Regions from separate parts of the Fusibacter fontis genome, predicted to be linked through region 2. Evidence: riboswitches for the same ligand, from Rfam matches in the RefSeq annotation. Region 2 holds a riboswitch; each other region holds the start of a gene.

Region 1 (4,962 bases), 830 kb from region 2:
TTAAAAGTAAGTGTTATTTTTTCAATTGGTTTTGCTTCCCATTTTGCATAGAATGTCACATCGCCTGTTACTAAATAGTCTCCTGTTAATTCAACAAGTTCATCTTCAGTAAACCAACCAATGAAATTGTATTTGTCTCTCTCTGGTGTTGGAATTGAGCCTACTGGTTGATTGTACTCAACTTCAACATCTGAAGCTGCGCCATTTAATGAACCACCATTTGGATTAAATGTTACTGTATAAGCTTTTGGAGTCCAAAATGCTGTAAATGCGTAATCTTGTTTAATTTGAAGATCAGATGTTAATTTTGTACCATCCATTGCATACCAGCCTTCTAATTGGTAGTGCTCTTTAGAAGAACCTGGAACTGGATCAATTACATTACCATGAGCAACTTCTTTGCTTTCAACAGGTGAACCACCAGCTGCATCAAATGTTACATTGTATTTAATTTGAGTCCAGTGTGCTTTTAATGTGATACTATCTTTTAAAACGTATTCGCTATTGATTGGTGCTACGCCTTCTGGTAAATACCAGCCAGCAAATTCATAACCTTCTTTTTCAGTTAATGGCAATGTGCCAATTTTTGCGTCTACTACTGAATCAAATGAAGGTACTGGATTTCCGCCATTCGCATCAAATGTCACTGTTACTGGTTTTGCAGTCCAGTGTGCAACTAATGTGATATTTTGAGTAACTGGTGTTGAGAAATCGTATTTATCATTTCCTAAATACCAACCATCAAATGTATAACCCTCTTTTTCAACTTCTTGTGCTGAAACTGCAGTGTTATATTTAACAGTTTGTGGTGTTGATGAACCTGTTTTAAATGTTCCTTTATTTGCATCAAATGTTACTGTATAGTCTTTTGCTTCCCATTTTGCTGTTACGTTAATAGTTGTTTTAATTGCTGTATCTTGAGTAAACTCTGTACCATTTTCAAAGAACCAACCTTTAAATTCGTATCCTTCTTTTGTCGGTACTGGAAGTGGTCGGATATATGCGTTATAAGGTACTTCAGCTTGGTCTACATATGAGCCACCGTTTGAATCATAGTTAACTTTGTAAAGATTTGTTTTCCATTGAGCTGTAACGTCTAAGTTTGAAGTGACTACTGTGTTCGCTTTAAACTCAGTACCATCTGCAGTTGTCCATTTTAAGAATGTTTTTCCTTCAATTGAAACTACTGGTAACGAACCAACTGTTTTGCCGTGTTGTACTTTAACAGCAGCCGGATCAGATTCTGTGCCGTTTCCATGATAAGTCACTGTATATTCTTTTAACTGCCATTTTGCTTTAACAGTCATGTTATCTAATACTTTTGTTGCTACTGTAAATTCAGTTGTTCCATCTGCTAAGAACCAACCTTTAAAGTCATATCCTTCTTTTGTTGGTGTTGGTGTAGAGGTTACTGATTGATTGTATTTCACTTTTACAGTTTTTGGTTCAGTCATATTTCCGCCATCTGGATTGTATGTTACTGTGTACTCATTTGGCGTCCATTTTGCAAATACTGTCATGCTATTTCTTACGATTGTAGAAGTTGTAAATTTAGTTGCATTTGTCATGTTATTTGCATCTGTATACCATCCACCAAATGCATGACCAGTTAATGTTGTAGTTGGAAGTGGGTTAATTGCTGATGCATAATCAATTGTTTGAGCTGGAACAGCTGAGCCACCTTTTGCTTCAAAAGTAACTGTAACTCGATCAGCTAATCCTTTGATTGTTCCATTTACTTGGTTTTCAACTGGAACATTAAATGTATAACCTAATGACACCAATGTTTGTGATGTATTTGTTCCATTTACTGGATCAAATGCAAATACATCTGTTACTTGTTTAGTTCCTTTTACTTTAAATGTAAAATCTTGGAAATCTGCTGCAACCATACTATTTAAAGCTTTAGTATAAGTTACTGTTGTTTCACCTGCTGTTGTTTTTTCTGATTTTGTAAAGCCTGTTAATGAAAATTCAACTGATGGATTTGTACCAGCATTTGAATATTTAAAACTAATGACAACATTACCATCTTTGATTTCTTTTGTTGGTGCAGATACTGTAATGTTTGCTGCAGTTGGTTTTGGAGTACCTGGTAAACTCATTAAGTAATCATAAACTGCTCTAACATTTTCTGCATTGTTTTCCCATCTTGGTGTACTTCCGTTTGAATAATGCCATACAGCTGCTTGTGTTGCTGCAATCGCATCTTCAGTACTTAATTTATTTCCTTCATAATACTTATCTTTTACAGTAAAACCTAACCAATTAGTTTTATAAGTCCAATAACTATTAAAAAAATAAGTTGAGTTTTTAAATGTATTTACCTTAGCTTCTAATGTTTCTAAGTTTACGTTAGAAAATCCGTTTGTGATAATAGTTCTTACTTTTGGTGCATTGCTTCCAATGTAAGAAATATCTTCTAAAAACTTAGCGTTATAAAATGCATTCTTTTTAATCTCAGTTGATTTATCCACGCAATATGCATTGTAAATCACATTTCCTGGATTTTTAACGACATCAAACATCATAGTTATTGCTTCTCTTCCACTTCCATCTGTGAAATCAAGCGAAGAACCTTGATAACCATTTCCTTTATACTGGAACGTGTCGCCTGTTTCAGCGAAGCTCATTGTCGGTATGCCGCTAAGTACTAAAATTGCGACCAATACCATTGATACTACTTTCTTCATCGTGTTTCTCATGTGTTTTTCTCCTTTGCCAAATAAATTTCCTTTGGCAGTCGGACGGTCTTGGTTTTCGTGATTCACTCAAACTTTAGACTCCAGACTTTGCGTCCTCAGCTTTCACTGAGTTTGCCCTTGCATTATAGGTGTTTGCTACTTGTAATGCATTTCTTTCAAGTCATTTATGTAAATGCTTAAACGACATTGATAACTTTACTATCTGTCCAGTTTCTCATGGGACTTTCCACAGTGGACTGAGCAGCTACTGCTGTACTGATCAGGTTGAGCATTTCAAGTTCACTTCTAAAATGCATCTTTTTACCTGTATCTAACCACTCAATCACGCCTTGCCAGCTCTGATTTTCCTGATGATGAATGGTTACTAAAAAATTTGTTCCGAAATGATTTTTTGGAATAGATCCCAATCCATACACCTCCATCCTCGGAATTTGCTGTGGTCTATCACCACTATCAATATCTTACCAAATGATTGTGACACCGTATGCACATCTATGTGACATCCTTGTGACAACACAAAAACCGGATCATCTCGTGTCACACTGCTTTTACTTTTCAGTATTTGCAATGCATACACGGATAATCCGGTTTTGTATTTTCTAACAAATTCAGTTAGTAAACTTTAATTTTATTTATTAACCTGATTCTTGGTGCTAAAAAATTTATTTTTTCTTTTTAAGATAAATCCCAATTGCTGAGATGACACCACCGAGTCCATAGAAGAGTTCTGCTGGAAGTTGACCAGTTTGTGGTAATGCATCACCAAGCGGTGTTTCCTCCTCTACAAGCTCTTCTTCATTTGGTACGAGTTGTGGCGTACTGAATGAATCGATATCAAATGGTTCTGTTGCAGCTGCTAGTGGTGTTTCTTCTTCATTGACAACGACTCCATTAGAATAAACATAAGTCACTGTAGTTGTACCTTCAGTAATGATGCCACTTGCATTAGCCGGTGTTGATACTAAAGAATAGCCTTCAAATGCAAGTTCTACTGTTGAGTATGAACTACCAACTTCACCTGTGATGCTAGAAGATGAAAGCAAATTACCTTCTGTATCTTCATAGTTGACGATGACGGTACCATTCACTGTTGGATTTGGTGTTGGTCCTTCAGTTTCAGGTTGAGTTGGAGGTTCTGTAACTGGTTCTGTCGGTGGAGTTGTAGGTGGCTCTGTTGGTGGAGTTGTAGGTGGCTCTGTTGGTGGAGTTGTAGGTGGTTCTGTAGGTGGTTCTGTTGGTGGTTCTGTAGGTGGTTCTGTAGGTGGTTCTGTTGGTATGACTTTTTCAACAAATGTTGCAACGACTGATTTATCAGCATTCATTGTGAGAGACTCGCTAGGGTTTGTTCCACTTAAGTCACCTGACCAACCAGCGAATTCCCATCCTTCTGCTGGTGTTGCAATGAGCCCAACGATTGTTCCTTCTTCATAAGACTCTAAATCAGGTGTTAAAGAAACTGTTCCTGAACCCACGATGCTAACGGTCAATGTGTAATATTCAGGTTCTGGAGGAAGTTCTTCTTCAACAAATGTTGCAACGACTGCTTTGTTGCCATTCATGATAATGGATGTTGTAAGATCTGATCCGCTTAAATCGCCCGACCAACCTTGGAATACCCATCCTACTGATGGTGTTGCCACAAGACCTACTTCTGTACCTGAGTTATATGCTTCAAGTTCTGGGTCTGCAACAACTGTACCTGATCCAACGATACTGATATTAAGTGTATATTGTTCTGGTGGAATTTGTTGTTCTGTAAAAGTTGCTGTAACAACTTTATGTCCATTCATAACAAGTGTTTCATTTGCATTGTCACCTGTTAAATCATCTGACCAACCAGCAAATTCCCAGCCTGCTTCTGGAATTGCTACTAAAGCTACTTCAGCATTTGGATCATAGTATGGTAAGTCTGGAGTTTCAACGACGGATCCTTGACCAACGACATTAACTGTTAAGGTGTAAAGTTCAATAAATTCTGCTTGAATCGCCATATTTCCAAGAATTGTAACGTTTTCATTTGCTGTACTGCTTGTTAAATCGCCTGTCCAACCATTAAATTTCCATCCTTCTGCTGGAGTTGCAGTGAGTGGAACAATGGTGTTTTTCGTATAAACATGTGGGCCAATATCTGGAGTGATGGTTCCTGATCCGACTTGTGACATCGTCAAAGTATATTCAGGAAGTGGAAGCACATTGATGGTTGCGGTTGCAGTTTCACTGTAGTAAGTGCCTGCTAATGCTGATGGTCCTGTTAATT
Region 2 (4,962 bases):
TGGTGTGATTTCTAACAACTCGTCATCTTCAATAAACGTGAGTGCCTCTTCCATATTGAAAATTTTAGGTGGAATTAACTTAATGGCATCATCGTTACCTGAAGAACGCGTATTCGTCATCTTTTTATTCTTAGTTGGATTAACTGTCATATCTTCACGACGAGAATTAATCCCAATAATCATGCCTTCATATACTTCTGTTCCAGCATCAATCATCATTGTCGCTCTTTCAGATAAATTAAATAGTGAATATCCCATTGCAACGCCACCTTGTTGAGAGATCAATACTCCGTTGTTACGCTTTGGAATTTCCCCTTTATACGGTTGGAATTCTGCAAACGATCGAATGAGAACACCTTCACCACGTGTTACGTTTACAAACTCACTTCTATACCCTAATAAACCACGTGTTGGAACGAGAAACTCAACTCGCGTATATCCATCTTCTGTTTGCATAGAGTCCATCAAACCTTTTCGGATACTAAGTTCTGAAATAACAGCTCCAGAATACTCGTCCGGTACAATGGCAATCACGCGTTCAATCGGTTCACATCTTTGACCGTTGATGGTTTTCATCAAAACTTGTGGTTTTGAAACGGCAACTTCATATCCTTCTCTTCTCATATTTTCAAGCAATATGGATAAATGAAGCTCGCCACGACCTGAAACGCGGTATCCATCTTGAACAGAATCCAGTGCATCTACTCTTAAACCAACATTTACTTCAAGCTCTTTATCCAATCTATTTTTTAAATGGCGATTGGTTACGAACTTTCCGCTTTTTCCACAGAATGGTGAATCGTTAATTAAAAAGTTCATAGAAAGTGTCGGTTCCTCGATTTCAATCATTTCCATTGGTTCAATAAAACTTGGATTACAAATCGTCTCACCAATAGAGATATTGTCGATTCCGGCAATAACCACCATATCACCCGCTATAGCTTCTGATACTTCACGTTTGTGTAAACCTTCATACACGTATAATTTGGATATTTTTGCACGTTCTTGTACGCCTTCGCTTTTGCATACAATCACTTGATCCCCTTGTTTAATGGTGCCTCTTGTCACACGACCAATACCTAAACGTCCCACATAATCATCATAATCAAGGGATGATATTTGCATTTTCAAAGGCTCTGACGGATCTTCAGAATAAGGCTTCACGTGGTCTAAAATCAAATCAAATAGTGGGGATAAATCATTGCTTTCATCTTCAAGCGATAATTTCGCAATCCCTTCTTTTGCAATACCATATACAATTGGGAATTCTAATTGTTCATCATTGGCATTTAACTCTACAAATAAGTCAAATGCTAAATCGACAACTTCTTCTGCTCTTTGGTCTTTTTTATCAATTTTGTTAATAAAGAGGATAGGTCTTAATCCCCTTTCCAATGATTTCTTTAAAACAAATCTTGTTTGTGGCATAGGGCCTTCACTTGAATCCACTAATAGGATTACGGTATCCACGGTTTTCATGATGCGCTCTACTTCTGATGAGAAGTCCGCATGGCCTGGTGTATCCACTATATTAATTTTATGATTTTTATACATAATCGAGCAGTTTTTTGAATAGATTGTAATGCCGCGTTCTCTTTCAAGATCATTGCTATCCATGACGCAATCCGGTACAACTTCATTCTCTCTAAAAACATTATTTTGACTCAAAAACGCATCGACTAAAGTTGACTTTCCTGCATCGACGTGTGCGATAACAGCGATATTGATAATTCCATTACTTTGTGACATTCATATTCTCCTAACTGATTCTAAAAAAAAAATTCAACTTTATAATTCTATCCTATTTTCACATGAAATGATATGAATTATTGACAATTTACAAAAAATTAAAAAAAAAGCACCCCTATAAACAGTTTTATAAAGATGCTTTGTTTCAAAATAAAATTATTTAATATATTTTAGTCACAGTATACTCTTCACTCGATTTGTAGATTTGTGAACCCTTTTTGAGTTCACCTTTCGTACTATCAACTGTAGAGTCAATTGTTTTCCAGCTGCCGTTTACATATACTGCATTCCATGCGTGGTACACGCTACCCGTCGTAGTGCTATACCCCTTAATCAATTGAGTCGGTATACCTACACTGCGCGACATCGCTGCAAAAACCGCTGCATAATCGTAACATATACCTGAATGTGAACGCATTAACTCGTCAACATTTGGAATATAGCCAGACGAAACTGTTTTAGCTTTATTATAATCATACGAAAACTGTTGAGTGACATAACGGTAAATGGCTAAGACTTTTTCTTCATCTGTTTTCGCATCACGTGTCAACGATTGAGCGAGTTCGACAACTGTTGAACTACCTTCCCAATTAATATCTTGAATGCTATTTAAAAATACTGAATTTGAATCTTCGAGATTTAAGTCAATTGTAGCTTGAGATAACTCCTTGTACTTGGTTCCACTGATTTGTTCCATGATTCGAACTTGATACACACCATTTCCCATTTGCAGTGGGAATTGAACAGGTTGCGTCGTGTTTAGTGGATACGTATACCTTGTTCCATCTTTTTCAATCAAGACCACGTTTTTAGTCTGACTCAATTGAGACATTTGAATCTTTACAACTCCCTTTGAATGAAGTGCTTCAATCAAAATCTCATCAGAAGCATAAGAGGGAACGACAACTGCTACTTGAACAATTAGTAAAACTAATGCAAACAAGCAGACTGTAAAACGGTTAAATCGTTTCATATTGCTCTCCTTTCGGTAGCGCGGCTGCCATTCTTTCGAAAGGCCCTATGGCTTTGCGTCCCATCGTTTCCAATGGTTTGCTATTATCGTTGAAGAGACTATCTTTCACGTATTCAATTTTCAGTTTTCAATTTTTAGCTTTTAGTTTTCAAAAAATAGAAAAACTTTCCATTCGGTAGCGCGGCTGCCATTCTTTCGAAAGGCCCTATGGCTTTGCGTCCCACCGTTTCCAATGGTTTGCCGTTATCGTGAAAAGATACTTCTTCACTAAGTGTTACTTACATTATAGCATGTGTACTTCAAAAAACTATTAAATAATCATGACAAATGGCGAAACCAACGAGATTTTCACCCTGATATTTTCACACTGATATTTCTACGGATTTTGTAGCGCATGAATAATGAGTCGATGCGTCGGGTTTTTAACAGGATCACAAGTGACCAATGTTAAAATCTTATCCTTTCCATTGCTATTTAATACAGAAACATCTTCCGGTTCAACAATATGCACTTTATAAACGGTGTATTTATAGATTTTTTCTTTTGTGACAATTTCAATCACGTCACCATTTTTAATTTCATTGAGACGATTAAAAAACACACCATAAGAGCGACCGCGGTGACCTGCGATTGAAACATTTCCCACTTCGCCAAATGCACTACTACCTTTAATAATGGCTGCACCACGATTTAGATTTTTCTCCGTCGCGCCTACTAACACTGGCATCAAAACATCAATCTTTTTGATTTTTATCTTGGCAACAACGCTTTTGTCTACTACAGGTGCTTTCTTTTCTGTCGTTCCCTCGGAGGTTCCTTCTGAAGTAGCGGTTGTTTGATTTTCTGTTTCAGTTGTTCCATCTGTTTCTGCAGCATTTGAGCTACTATAAATATCTTCGAGTCCGATATAATCTGATGCTACTTCTTCAGGTGCGTTGATACTGAGTTCGAGCTCATCATCAAACGCAGCAAGCAGTTTTTGCTGCCAATAATAAGCATAGATTCGATCATAAATAGGAAAAGCAGCCACTGCGATTCCGACAATGATTAATACTGTCGAAATGATTTTTCTTTTTTTACTCATAGCTCTCTCCTCTATCAATCTAAATGACTATAGCCATCTAAAAAAAACAGTAAAACGCCCGAACCGATTCCAAAAACACTAAGAGCGATGCGTATCGAAGCGTCTATTTCGATATAATTAGTCAAAATAACAAATAATATAGATACAACAATTACCTGAATACCCATTTTTCTAAAATTCAATTGGCACCTCAGAACTTTTAACTTTTATTTCTTCTAATCCTTCTGCAATGTATTCTCGAAGCCAAGTAATGACATCGATGTTGCTAATTGGAACGCCATTTAATAGCTTTTTAATTTCCTTTGTATTGAGCGTAAAGGAAGCACCATTATAAGTATGCGTATAGATTAAATCCATTTGATCACAGGCATTAATAATTGTGACAATAGTATCTGGCATACTTCCAAGTGGTACACGATCAATATGACTGTGTTGAAAAACAGCTGTAATCTCTGTTCCCACTCCAAGCTGTGATTTAATGGTAAAATACCCCCCGCATTGCTCAGCAGAAAGTTTGAATAGCGGGATCCCTAGCCCAACTTTACGTGTTGTTCGAGTCGTATAAAATGGATCAATGACTTTCTCAACCGTCTCAGAATCCATTCCGGTACCATCATCTTTTATTTTGATCATCAATTGATCTTCAACAAGATCTTCAATCACGACAATTCGCATACATTCTGCTTTTGCACTGATTGAATTTTGTGCAATGTCTAAAATATGCAACGATAATTCTCTCATAGTTGGCCCTTTCCTAAAAAATAGTCAATAACTGCCTGACACGTTTTTTCCTCTAATTCAATTTGATGAATCGGTTCTTGAATATCGATTAAATAATGTGCATCTGAATTATAGATGATGTTGTAACCTTGAATCAACGGCTCATTGATGGGGCTTTTTTTGTGTACTTCAATACAATGAACATCCAGTTCCTTAGGAATAAAGCCTAAATTGACGATCATGCTATTGGCTGATTTATTCACATGAGCTGGCACAATTGCACCACCGAGTTTCAATACCAAATCTTTCAGTTCATCAATCCCTAAATCTATCGACAAGATCAATGCACTTGGATATTCACCCACCACTTCATCTTCAATATTTAAGATGTATTGCTTCCCAAATACTTTTGAATTGTTGGGAAGCGGCGACTTGT
Region 3 (4,962 bases), 1.2 Mb from region 2:
ATTTTTAATGGGACTCAGTGATGCGATAAAAGTGTATTGGTATTTATTTTTAGCAGGTATCATCGCCATTATTATGGGTATAAAGCAAGTTAAGCGTACAGTTGGTGGGAGACGATTTTTCGACAGAGTGAAACTCAGCATACCCGTCATGAAAGTGCAAATTGCCAAAATTGCAACATCTCGATTTACACGAACCATGTCGACACTATTGGCAAGTGGAATCCCTATCATCCAAGCGCTTGAAACCTCTGGAAATGTCACGGGTAATCAAGTGGTAATCGATGGCATTGCAGTAGTTACTGAAGATATGAAAAAAGGGATAGCGCTCAGTTCGCTTCTAAAAAAAGTAGGCGTCTTTCCGCCGATGGTGATTTCCATGGTAAGCATCGGTGAAGAATCTGGTTCGCTTGAGGAAATGCTTGATAAGACGGCAGACTATTACGATGAAGAGCTGGATGCAGCGATTTCAAAGATGATCAGTATGCTGGAGCCATTGATGATCATCGTCATGGCGGTAGTGGTTGGTTTTATTGTTATTTCTATGCTGTTGCCAATGTTTGACATGCTCAAAACAGTGAAATAGTAAAGAAATAGCATTAAACATATAGGGCGAAAGCCTAATAAAACATAAATGTTAAGGAGGAAGAAACACATGATGAAAGCATTGAAAAAGAAAAGAGCAGGCGGATTTACTCTTATCGAGTTAATCGTAGTTATCGTAATCTTAGGTATTTTAGCTGCAATCGCTATTCCAAGATTGGGTGGATTTACAGATAATGCTAATGAAAAAGCTGCATTAGCAGAAGCTAAAACTATTTACACATCATTAGTAGCATTACAAGCAAGTAATGGATCTGTTTCAGGAATTGGTTTGACATCTACATCTTTACTTGATTTAACAGGTCCTTTAAACGGAACTGCTTTAACAGTAACAGACGCAGATAGTTTTGTGTATACTGTTAAAGGATATACTGTAACCTACACAAATGGAACAGCAGCAGCAGTTAAAAACTAATTAATCGTATTCTATTAATGATAACAACAGACTATTATTAATGATCCAAGGATTGCATGTATTAAGTACTTGCAATCCTTTTATCTGTCGTTGTGTTGAAAGGTGATTATGAAAAAAATTAATGAGCAAAATGCAAAAGAAATAATTTACATCATGCCACTAATATTATTAATCGCGGTTGTTCCACTTATTTTGAGATTTCGCGTAATTATACTAGAGGGAGAGTGGTTTGAATGTTGGACGGGTGCATATATTGAAAATGATTATTTTTCGTATTACAAATCATTATTTATCATAACACTCTCTGTTGTTGGTACCATTTTACTTTTGCTAAGAGTTGTTTTTGATCGGTTTCATTTAGTTTGGGATTCTGCGCTGATATGGGTTGTGTTGGTTGGCTTAACAATGATTGTTTCTAGCCTGTTATCTGATTATTCGTTTATTTCATTGCATGGATATGTTCACCATGGCGAAGGTATTCTTGTTCTTATATCCTATTTGATTATGTTTGTTTTAGCCTATCAGCAAGTGACTTCTGAAAAAGCGATTAAAATCATTATAGGATCTTTATTGATTTCAGCCTTTATGATCTGTTTACTTGGATTTTTTCAGTTTTTTGGTAAAGATTATTTAAATACATGGATTGGCAGACGATTAATTTATCCTTTTCAATATCATTATATTGCTGATTCAAAAACCATTGTTAATGTGGGAAAAGAAATTATTGCAACCATGGGCAATTCGAATTATGTTGGAAGCTATATGGCGATGGTATTTCCTCTAGCGACAGCATTATACTTCGGGATAAAAAGCCGCTTAAAAACAGGATTATTTTCTGTTCTGTTGTTGTTGTTTTTTGCTGTGTGGATTGGATGCAAATCTAGAGCGGGGATGCTAGGTGGCATGATTGCGTTGTTAATTATAATTCTATTCATGAGAAAACAAATTTGTCGTGACAAATTTAAAATATTCATTATTATTCCAATGATTTGTATCGCATTGATGATGAACACGTTTTCAGATGGTTCATTATTCGGAAAAATCAAGAGTTTCAACCCTGACATTGAAAAGACAAGTGATGATCGTTTAATGGTTAAGTCATTTGAATTAAATGATAATTTCGGTAAAATAAAAACCAATCACTATACAATTGCTTTTTCAGTCAATAAGGGATATGTTCATTTTTACAACGATAATAATGTGCAATATGCGAAAGAACACATCAACGAGGATTCGTATTTAATTCATATTGATGATACTGAAACCCTAAAAGTACAAGAAATTGTTTCGTCAAAAAAAACAATTCTTATTACTACTTTGGATAACATAAAACTCAATTGGTATATTAAAGAGGATGTTATACAATTAGGTGGAAAATTAGGCGAATTTCATACAAGTGTATATGAACCTGAAAAATGGGGATTTGAAGGTAGAGAAACTTTTGCGTCGGGTCGTGGGTATATATGGTCGAGATCATTTCCGCTAATTAAGAATAACCTTTGGTTAGGTACAGGACCAGACACGTTTGGAATGTACTTTCCTCAAGAAGATTTTGTGGGGAAAGCCAATTATTTTAGAACCCTTAGTATGGTTGTAGATAAGCCACATAGCTATTACTTACAGTTACTTATTAATACGGGATTAATTTCGCTGATCACTATGTTGATTTTGTTTTTATCTTATATTTTAAAAACGTTTATGCAATTATACACATGTAATTTTACTCAACGTTGTCAGTCCAATATGAATGATTTCTATGCATATGTAGTGGGAATCTTTGCCGCTGTAATTGGTTATCTTATCGCTGCAATATTTAATGATAGTGTTGTTTCTGTAGCTCCGATATTTTGGATCTTATTAGGAATTGGATTTGCATCTCATAGATTAATGAAGTGTAAATGTCTTTAAAATTGCAAAATATGAAAATAAGAACAGCTTGAAATGAGAACATGTAGACAATTTTACACGGATACGATATAATAATGAATATATAAACAATTTAAAAAGGCTTACAATATCAGCCTATTCAACACTATATATTTGGCAAACTATTTGAAAAAATAGGACGCAAAGTTTGAAGTCTAAGGAGTTATCTATGACGGTTCGGCTGCAGTTTGTAAACTGCGGCCTTTTTTATTTTGGATTGTCAATGACAATTCAAGCAAAGTCTGCGTAAGTATTGATTATTTGGATATAATAATGAGTAATAATGTAGTGAAAATTTCACGTTAGAAAGATTTCACCCATGTAAGTTCATATTCACGAGATATGATTGAACACAAATATTCGGGAGGTCCTTTTGAATCGTATGTTAAGCAAGTATAAGAGGATTCAAATATTTTTAAACGAGTCTAAAGGCGGTACTTTAGTATTTATTTTGATGATTTTAATGGTAGTCGGAATATTACTTGCTGCTATTCAAGCTGTTTTTGTCGGCAACTTAAATCAAGCAAAGTCGCAAGAAGAAGATGTTGAAACGTACTATTTAGCATATTCAGGCGCTGAGATGGCATATGCTGCTTTAATTAATAATTCGTTTGAATTAATGAATCGTTTAAAAAACAATACAGTTTCATCTTATACAGAGAACGATATCGCTTTAGGCAATGGTACAATTGATGTGAGTGCTATAAAATCAACTGATTCCGGATTTGTCGATTGGATAAAAATCACTTCAATTGCTACAATGAACGATACAGGAGAAACATATACTCGAATCATGTATTTTGATCCTGCAGATGTGAGCAAGAAAGTTTGGAAAAATAATTAGGAGTGATTTAAATGACAAGAATAAAAGGATTTACTTTAATTGAATTGATTGTTGTTATCGCACTAATTGGAACTGTATTAGCCGTGGGGTTTAACATGTTCATTTTTGCAAATAAAAGCCATGAAATGGTAATTGTTGAAGCAGATATACAGCATAATGTAAGAATTGTAAGCAAAACAATTAATAACATCATTAGAGATTCATCGGGTGTTTTTGTATTGGCGAAAGATTATCCAACGCCTTCAACAAACATAGCAGACTATTTTTCGGATGAATGGAACTACTTAATGATCAATTCCAATAAAACTCAACTTGTTGAGTGGGTTTGGGATGGTACGCAACATGTTCAAAGAGTGCTTGCAACAGCTGAACCAGGAGTAACTTTTGATTTAACTTTTGATAAAGATAATGCGCCGGACGTTGATCGACTGTTGAAGTTTTCATTAGCCGTAAATGTCAATGGCAAAACAAGAACTGTTAGTTCCGAACTTGAAAGTGTCAATACCCTACAGGTCATTGATCGTTCATACGGAAATGTGGCAAATACGCTTGCATATCGTTCAGATCCAAGACTCACTGACGTTGCAGTTGCACAAGCCTCAGTTTCATTTGTCATCGACCGTTCAGGTAGTATGGATTACTCTTTAGGAGCAAGTACGAGACTCAACGTATTAAAGCAGGAAGCTACAAAAATGGTCCAAGGATTAGCGGATAATGAAAACATTTTTTTAAGTGTATCGCCATTTTCGTATAATGCGAACAGTACACTTGGAGATAATAAGAATGTAATGATTAAATTGCAACCTAATGTAAATACATTTATTGGAACGAGTGGCATCATCACAAACTTGACAGCTAATGGTGGTACGAATACAGGTGATGGCATGAGACGCGGATTACGTTCGATTGAAGCATTTAATAACGATCCAACAAATGCCAGCAAAATAACAAAGAATTTTATGATTATACTGGTAGATGGAGACACCAATGTAGAAAGTATTCATCAGTATATTAGTTTTAGAAACTATACGTTTAATGCACCGTTGGCACACACTTATACAAGTGGAACAAATACGTATACGTATAATCGTTGGGACTGGATATGGAATAGTGGGTGGCGTGTAAGATTTACTTATTATGATCAAACGGGTGCAGTGCATTATAAATGGGATAATCC

Evidence for each region. A riboswitch is a leader RNA that binds a small molecule or an ion and turns the genes downstream of it on or off. The one in region 2 is predicted to bind cyclic di-GMP.
Region 1: linked by a shared signal. The riboswitch ahead of ACZ41W_RS10440 (InlB B-repeat-containing protein) and the one ahead of ACZ41W_RS06845 (transglutaminase-like domain-containing protein) in region 2 are both predicted to bind cyclic di-GMP.
Region 3: linked by a shared signal. The riboswitch ahead of ACZ41W_RS01180 (hypothetical protein) and the one ahead of ACZ41W_RS06845 (transglutaminase-like domain-containing protein) in region 2 are both predicted to bind cyclic di-GMP.

Annotation. Positions count from the first base shown of each region.
Region 1 is NZ_AP042445.1:2,343,259-2,348,220, forward strand. It holds gene ACZ41W_RS10440 (InlB B-repeat-containing protein) at 1-2,705, opposite strand, end outside; cyclic di-GMP riboswitch class I at 2,736-2,831, opposite strand; gene ACZ41W_RS10445 (hypothetical protein) at 2,882-3,112, opposite strand; gene ACZ41W_RS10450 (InlB B-repeat-containing protein) at 3,368-4,962, opposite strand, start outside.
Region 2 is NZ_AP042445.1:1,515,969-1,520,930, forward strand. It holds gene typA (translational GTPase TypA) at 1-1,749, opposite strand, end outside; gene ACZ41W_RS06845 (transglutaminase-like domain-containing protein) at 1,910-2,722, opposite strand; cyclic di-GMP riboswitch class I at 2,734-2,814, opposite strand; cyclic di-GMP riboswitch class I at 2,894-2,974, opposite strand; gene ACZ41W_RS06850 (class D sortase) at 3,099-3,806, opposite strand; gene ACZ41W_RS06855 (ATP-binding protein) at 3,978-4,547, opposite strand; gene ACZ41W_RS06860 (PHP domain-containing protein) at 4,544-4,962, opposite strand, start outside.
Region 3 is NZ_AP042445.1:299,474-304,435, forward strand. It holds gene ACZ41W_RS01165 (type II secretion system F family protein) at 1-583, shown strand, start outside; gene ACZ41W_RS01170 (type II secretion system protein) at 653-1,015, shown strand; gene ACZ41W_RS01175 (O-antigen ligase family protein) at 1,124-2,923, shown strand; cyclic di-GMP riboswitch class I at 3,048-3,130, shown strand; gene ACZ41W_RS01180 (hypothetical protein) at 3,315-3,785, shown strand; gene ACZ41W_RS01185 (prepilin-type N-terminal cleavage/methylation domain-containing protein) at 3,797-4,962, shown strand, end outside.